DNA from 2 places in the Rhodococcus sp. C26F genome. Region 1 is predicted to be linked to the other one. Evidence: riboswitches for the same ligand, from Rfam matches in the RefSeq annotation. Region 1 holds a riboswitch; the other holds the start of a gene.

Region 1 (3,405 bases):
CGGGCGGTGCGGGCATCGGAGGCGAGGACGACCTCGACGTCGACGAGCACCGTGATCGAATCGGGATCGCGGCCCTCCTCGGCGGCCTCCGCACGGATGCGGTCGCGCAGCTTCCCGGCCTCACGCAGGTCGGCGGCACGCACCCGCACGACGTTGGATGCATCGGCGCTGAGGTCGAGCGGCGGATCGCCGGCACGCCCCAGGGTCAGGTCGGCCCAGTAGTCGGGCCCGGAGTGCCCGGTGAGTTCGACGGCGACACGCAACGGCCGGATGGCGGCGGACTCGACGACGGCCGGGTCTGCGGATACACGGGTGACAGTGGATGCGACGGACATGGGATGCCTCTCGGTACGGGCCGCGGAGCGGCACGGAGGGATCGGCCTGTGAGCCGGAAGACTGTGAGGGAGAAGACCTTCAGTCCGGACAGATTCCCGATGCCGTACGGCAGAGGTCGACATGGCGACGGCACCAGCGTGCCGCAGCGATCGTCCTCGTCCGTTCCATGCGAATTACCCTACTGATCCTATGGGGAATTGTCGACCGCTAGACGCACGGAGATGCGTCGCCGTCGGTCGCCCCGAGTCCGGGGCGCGTCTCCGGCGAGGGGTTCCACACACCGTCGGTCTTCGCGTGCACCCACGTCGGTCCGTTCTCGACCAGCGACCGGAGCGCTCCGAGGAGCCGCTCGACGTCGTCGGACGAGCTGCCGAGTCCGAGCGACGCCCGGACGGCACCACCGGCACGACCGACCCGCGCGAGCAGCGGATGGGCGCAGAAACGTCCGTCACGGACGCCGATGCCGTGCTCGGCGGACAGATAGGAGGCGACGTGGCCGGGCTCGTAGCCGTCGACCGTGAAGGTGACGATCCCGACGCTGTCGGCCGAATCGTTCCACAGGCGAATCACTTCCACGCCGTCGATGGTCTGCAGACCGTCGACGAGCTGGGCGCACAGGGCCTCCTCGTGACGGGTCACCGCGTCGGCGTCGAAATCGGCGAGCGCATCGCACGCGGCGGCAAGAGCGGCGACACCGAGAACGTTGGGAGTGCCGGCCTCGTGACGCGCAGGGGCGCAGGCCCATTCGGTGTGATCGAGGCGCACCTCGCGCACCGCGCCGCCACCGGCGAGATACGGCTCGGCGGCGTCGAGCCAGTCGCGGCGGCCGACGAGCGCTCCCGCACCGAACGGCGCGTACAGCTTGTGGCCGGAGAAGGCGAGGTAGTCCACGCCGAGCTCGGCGAGATCGACACGACGGTGGGGCACGAGCTGCGCACCGTCGACGAGGATCCGGGCACCGGAAGCGTGTGCGAGCTCGGCGAGTTCGGCGATCGGCAGGACCTCACCGGTCACGTTGGAAGCACCGGTGACGGCGAGCAGGGCCGCGGGGGCGCGCTGCAGTTCGACCGCGAGGCGCCACACCGTCTCGGAGACGGTGGCCGCAGCCTCGACGATGCGAGAGTTCTTCCAGGGCAGCAGATTCGCGTGATGCTCGATGTCGAGCACGACGACATCGCCGGGGACCGCACTCGCGAGCAGGTTCAGCGAATCGGTGGTGTTGCGCGTGAAGACGACGACCTGGTCGTCGGCCGCGCCGACGAAGCGCGACACGGAGGTGCGGGCGTCCTCGTAGGCGGTGGTGCTGATCCGCGAAGCGTATCCGGCGCCGCGGTGCACGCTCGCGTAGAAGGGCAGCAGCTCGGTGATGCGGTCGGTGACGGCGGACAGCGCCGGTGCGCTCGCCGCGTAGTCGAAGTTCGCGTAGGTGCAGGTACCACCCTGGACGAGCGGAACCTGCACGTCACAGCCGGAAACGGTGGCGAACGGAGCGATGCAGGTGGTGGTGGCTACAGCAGTCATGACAAATCCCTCGTGTACTCGGGGACCCGCCGGTGACGCCTACGACGGAGAATTCTCGTCGCCGGCGGAGTCCGCGCTTGCCGTGTCCGGTAGTGGATTCACGGCCCGGTCGTCACCCGGAGCACCCCACCGCGGTTGGAGGGTTGCCGACCAGCTAGCCGGGGCTTGACGCTGGTACTCATGACCTGGCGAAGAGAATGGCAGGACGACAGAGCCGTGTCAACCCCGCACAGCTCCGCGTCATCCGGCACCGCACGACGCCGACACGCGTTCTGCGCGCCGAACGTTCACCTGCCGTCCACCCGGACGTGAGATAACCGGAAGCACCATCGAGCAGAAGGACCCGCGGAGTTGCCAGCCATAACCTCGACCCCCGTCGGCCGGTTCCCCATCCCGGACGAGTTCCTCCGCGCGTCGCACGCTCCACCCGCCCGCACCCTCGTCGACCTGCTGCGGAGCACTGCCGAAGCACATCCCGACGCCCCCGCGATCGACGACGGCTCGACGGTCCTCGAATACGCCGAACTGGTCGAGGCGGTGATCGCCGGTGCGTATGCGCTGAACGACGCGGGCGTCGGGGCCGGCGACAGGGTCGGGGTGCGCATGACCTCCGGGCGCAGCGACCTGTATGTGACGATTCTCTCCATTCTCGCCGCGGGCGCCGCGTACGTCCCCGTCGACGCCGACGATCCCGACGAGCGGGCCGAACTCGTGTTCTCGGAAGCGCAGGTCACCGCCATCGTCACCGACGAGGGCATCGGACCGGGCACGGCCGCACCGTCGGGCACCCCGGTGGTGCGGGGTCCGAACCTCGATGACGACGCGTGGATCATCTTCACCTCCGGTTCGACCGGAACACCGAAGGGTGTCGCCGTCACCCACCGCAATGCGGCGGCCTTCGTCGACGCGGAAGCGCGGATGTTCTGCCAGGGGGAGCCGCTCGGTCCCGGCGACCGGGTCCTGGCCGGGCTGTCCGTGGCGTTCGACGCCTCGTGCGAGGAGATGTGGCTCGCCTGGCGGCACGGCGCCTGCCTGGTTCCGGCGCCCCGCGCGCTCGTCCGCTCCGGCATGGACCTCGGGCCGTGGCTCGTCTCGCGCAACATCAACGTCGTCTCCACGGTGCCCACCCTCGCGGCGATGTGGCCGGCCGAAGCCCTCGAGGCGGTGCGTCTGCTCATCTTCGGTGGCGAGGCCTGCCCACCCGATCTCGTCGAACGTCTCGCCGTTCCGGGACGCGAGGTGTGGAACACCTACGGCCCTACCGAGGCGACGGTCGTTGCCTGCGCGTCGCTGATGGACGGCACCGGACCGGTCCGCATCGGCCTGCCCCTCGACGGATGGGATCTCGCTGTCGTGGACGCCGACGGCAACCCAGTCGAGGAGGGCGCGACCGGTGAACTCGTCATCGGCGGTGTCGGTCTCGCGCGCTACCTCGATCCGGCGAAGGACGCCGAGAAGTACGCTCCCATGCCCACTCTCGGCTGGGACCGCGCCTACCGCAGCGGTGATCTCGTGACGCTCGACCGCGCCGGTCTGCTGTTCCAGGGA
Region 2 (3,405 bases), on a different contig from region 1:
CGAGACTCGCGCGCTGCTCCGCCACGGAGAACCCGCCGCGGTCGGCGGTCACGTGCATGACCTCGTGGCCGAAACGCTCGTGGTAGCGGAGGACTTTGTCGATCACCTGCTGCGGGCTCCCGATGAGTGCGGAGCTGCGTTCGACGAAGTCCTCGATGGTCTCGAAGACGACGGGAAGTCCGTTCTCGCGAGCGAATTCGAGCCGTTGCTCGAACTGGGGACGGTAGGCGTCGATCGCTTCCTGCGAGGTGCGCGCGACGTACAGTCCCGCCGTCCCGGCACCGACCCGTGCCTCGGCGGGATCGTGGCCGTAGGCGGCCCATCGTTCGCGGTAGTGGTCGATGAGTTCGGCGTACGGCTCGATCGGGTTGGTGACGTTCGCGGAGAAGATCGGGTCACCGTATCGGGCTGCGAGATCGACGGATTCGCGACTGGTGGCGCTACCGTGCCAGATGGTCAGGCGCTGCTGCAGCGGCCGGGGTACGGCGACGGCGTCGGTGAGCGACGGCCGGAACCGCCCCTCCCAGGTGACCGTCTCGTTCTCCCACAGAGACCGGAACAGCTCGTACCCTTCGCGATTGCGGTCCCACTGATCCTCGGGGGTGACGTGGAACAGGTCGGCCTGGGCGGTGCCGTTGCCCTTGCCGATCATGAGCTGCAGGCGCCCACCCGACAGGTTGTCGAGCGTGGAGTAGTCCTCGAACGCGCGGACGGGGTCGAGCAGGCTCAGCGTCGTGACGCCGGTCCACAGTTCGAGTGTGCTGGTCCGCGCCGCGATGTGGGCCAGGACCACCGGAGGTGACGACGCGAGGAACGGCTTCTCGTGCCGCTCCCCCACCGCGAATCCTTCGAATCCGAGCTGTTCGGCGAGCACGGCGGTGTCGACGACCTCCCGGATCCGTTCGGACGGCGAGAGCCATTCTCCCGTCACGGGATCGGGATGGTGGGTGATGAGGCTGAGCAGCAGGAACTTCATGCGGAGACCGCCTTTCCGATCAGGAACTTCTCGAAGGGATGCGGACCGATCTCCTCGGCGGGTCGCCGGGAGTCGAACAGGGCGGTGTATCCGGCCGCGAGATACAGCGCGACGGCCTCGGGTTGCCGCCACCCCGTCGTCAGGTAGATGCGGGTGTACCCGCGACGCAGGGCCTCGGCTTCGAGTTCGGCGACCACGATGCGAACTGGGCGACGAGGATCAGCACGGCGGCGCTGATCACCCAGCGCCCCGGATGCCATTTCCGTGCGACGACCAGGTTCTCGTCGTCGGTGTGATCGGCCGGAGCGTCGGGAATGCGGAGATCGGTGGACGTGCTCACGGCGACGTCCTGTGGGCGGGAGCCATCGGGATGGGCCTTTCGGGAATACGGGATGCGGGAAAGCGGGGGTGCAGACGTAGGTCCCGGCCCGTCCCCCTGCGGACGGGCCGGGACTCACGCGGCGAAGAACAACGGGAGGTTCGGCGGACGGGCTACGTCACCGACGACACCGGTGCGCAGCACCGCCAGGACACCGGTGCGACGTGCCGCGACACAGGTCGATGTGCCGGCGACACCACGAAGCGCGCTCGGTCCAGCGGGTCATGCTCGTTCCTCCATCGATCCCGGCGGTAGCACCCGCACCCGCGCACGGGGGGTTGCTGCGACGTCGTAGAGCCAGGTCTCTCGGTCGCTCTGGATGGTCGCGGCTCAAATTACGGAGTGCGGCGCGTCGCGGACAGGCTTTCTATCACCGTGACGGAAATACCGTCCCTCGTCGAGACCGATGTCGATGTCGACGCGGTGCCCCGACATCGACAACAAGGCCGGTTTCGGCACGCCGTAGACTCGCCTCGGTGACCCCGCTCGAACTCTTCCTCGTCGCACTTGCCGGTCTCGGGGCCGGAGCGATCAACTCCCTTGTCGGATCCGGAACCCTCATCACATTCCCGACGCTCATCGCGTTCGGTGTGCCGCCGGTGACCGCGACGATGTCCAACGCGATCGGCCTGGTCGCCGGGGGTGTATCGGGCACCTGGGGGTATCGGCGCGAGCTGCGCGGGCAGTGGGAGCGGTTGCGGTGGCAGATCCCCGCGTCGTTCTGCGGGGCACTGGTCGGAGCGTGGCTCCTGCTCCACCTGCCGGAAACCGTCTTCGAGACGGTCGTGCCGATCCTGCTCCTCCTGGCACTCACGCTCGTCGTGTTCCAACCGAAGATCCAGGCATGGGTGGCCCGCAGAACCGGCGGCGACGCCGACGGTCGCCTCGGACCGGTGCGGATGACACTCCTCGTCGTCGGCACCTTCGCCGTCGGCATCTATGGCGGCTACTTCACGGCGGCGCAGGGCATTCTGCTCATGGGTCTGTTCGGAGCGTTGCTGCACGACCACATCCAGCGACAGAACGCGGCGAAGAACCTTCTGTCGCTGGTCGTGAACGTCGTCGCTGCATGCGCGTACATCCTGGTGGCGTTCGACCGAATCAATTGGACCGTGGCCGCACTGATCGCCGTGGGTTCCTTGATCGGTGGCTATCTCGGCTCCCATTACGGCCGACGCCTGTCGCCGGTCGCGCTGCGGGCGGTGATCGTCGTGGTGGGGCTGATCGGTCTTTACCGACTGCTTGCCTGACGCACTACTCTCCGGAATCCACCTCTGCCGGGGTTGTCCGCAGCGTTACGAGAAGAACAGGAATTAATTCGACTTCAGAGAAATGGGAATTCCCGCCACCACGAGAGTCGCCGACTCACTGGCCTCGGCGACCCGCGCATTGAGCCGACCCAGCATGTCGCGGAACAACCGCCCCGACGCACTCGCCGGCACCACACCACTGCCCACCTCGTTGCTGACTGCGACCACGGGAACCCGGGCCTGCCGCCACGCACCGAGGAGATCGTCGATGTCGGCGTCGACGGCAGCGGAATTCCCTGTGTTCCACACGTCGTGGAGGTCGAGTCGTGCCGTGAGCCAGGTTCCGAGACAGTCGACGAGCAGGGGTTCGTCCGCGTCCCGCAGTACCTTCGCCACGTCCGAGGTCTCGATCGTCGACCACGATGCCGGTCGTCTCTGCCGATGCAGCGCAACGCGTTCCGCCCATTCGACGTCACCTTCGCGGGTCCCGCCGGTGGCGACGTAGGTGACGGACGGATACGACGCGAGTAATTCCTCGGCGTGCCGCGACTTGCCCGACCGCACTCCCCCGAGCACCAACGTCCGATGCGGCACGACCGGAACCTCTTCACCCACGTGTACCACCTCACCGTCACGACCCGGACGAGAATTCAACTGCTGCATCCGATTCCGAAGATAATCGATGGGCGGATTGTGGTGACCCAGATGTACCGCCACCACGTCGGTGTTCTCGGTGACGGCACCGACACCGCGCAGACCATCCACCATCGCGCCGAACTCGGGCAGACCGAGGTGACCCT

Evidence for each region. A riboswitch is a leader RNA that binds a small molecule or an ion and turns the genes downstream of it on or off. The one in region 1 is predicted to bind S-adenosylmethionine.
Region 2: another riboswitch for S-adenosylmethionine. It lies ahead of ACLBYD_RS17480 (GNAT family N-acetyltransferase); the one in region 1 lies ahead of ACLBYD_RS18905 (aminotransferase class V-fold PLP-dependent enzyme).

What each region holds. Positions count from the first base shown of each region.
Region 1 covers NZ_JBKFBA010000020.1:17,376-20,780, reverse strand. Annotated here, with positions in the region: gene ACLBYD_RS18910 (hypothetical protein) at 1-335, opposite strand, end outside; gene ACLBYD_RS18905 (aminotransferase class V-fold PLP-dependent enzyme) at 544-1,857, opposite strand; SAM riboswitch class IV at 1,926-2,043, opposite strand; gene ACLBYD_RS18900 (Pls/PosA family non-ribosomal peptide synthetase) at 2,209-3,405, shown strand, end outside.
Region 2 covers NZ_JBKFBA010000017.1:11,379-14,783, forward strand. Annotated here, with positions in the region: gene ACLBYD_RS17475 (LLM class flavin-dependent oxidoreductase) at 1-976, opposite strand, end outside; partial or broken gene ACLBYD_RS17480 (GNAT family N-acetyltransferase) at 973-1,179, opposite strand; SAM riboswitch class I at 1,589-1,681, opposite strand; gene ACLBYD_RS17485 (sulfite exporter TauE/SafE family protein) at 1,832-2,605, shown strand; gene cobU (bifunctional adenosylcobinamide kinase/adenosylcobinamide-phosphate guanylyltransferase) at 2,669-3,405, opposite strand, start outside.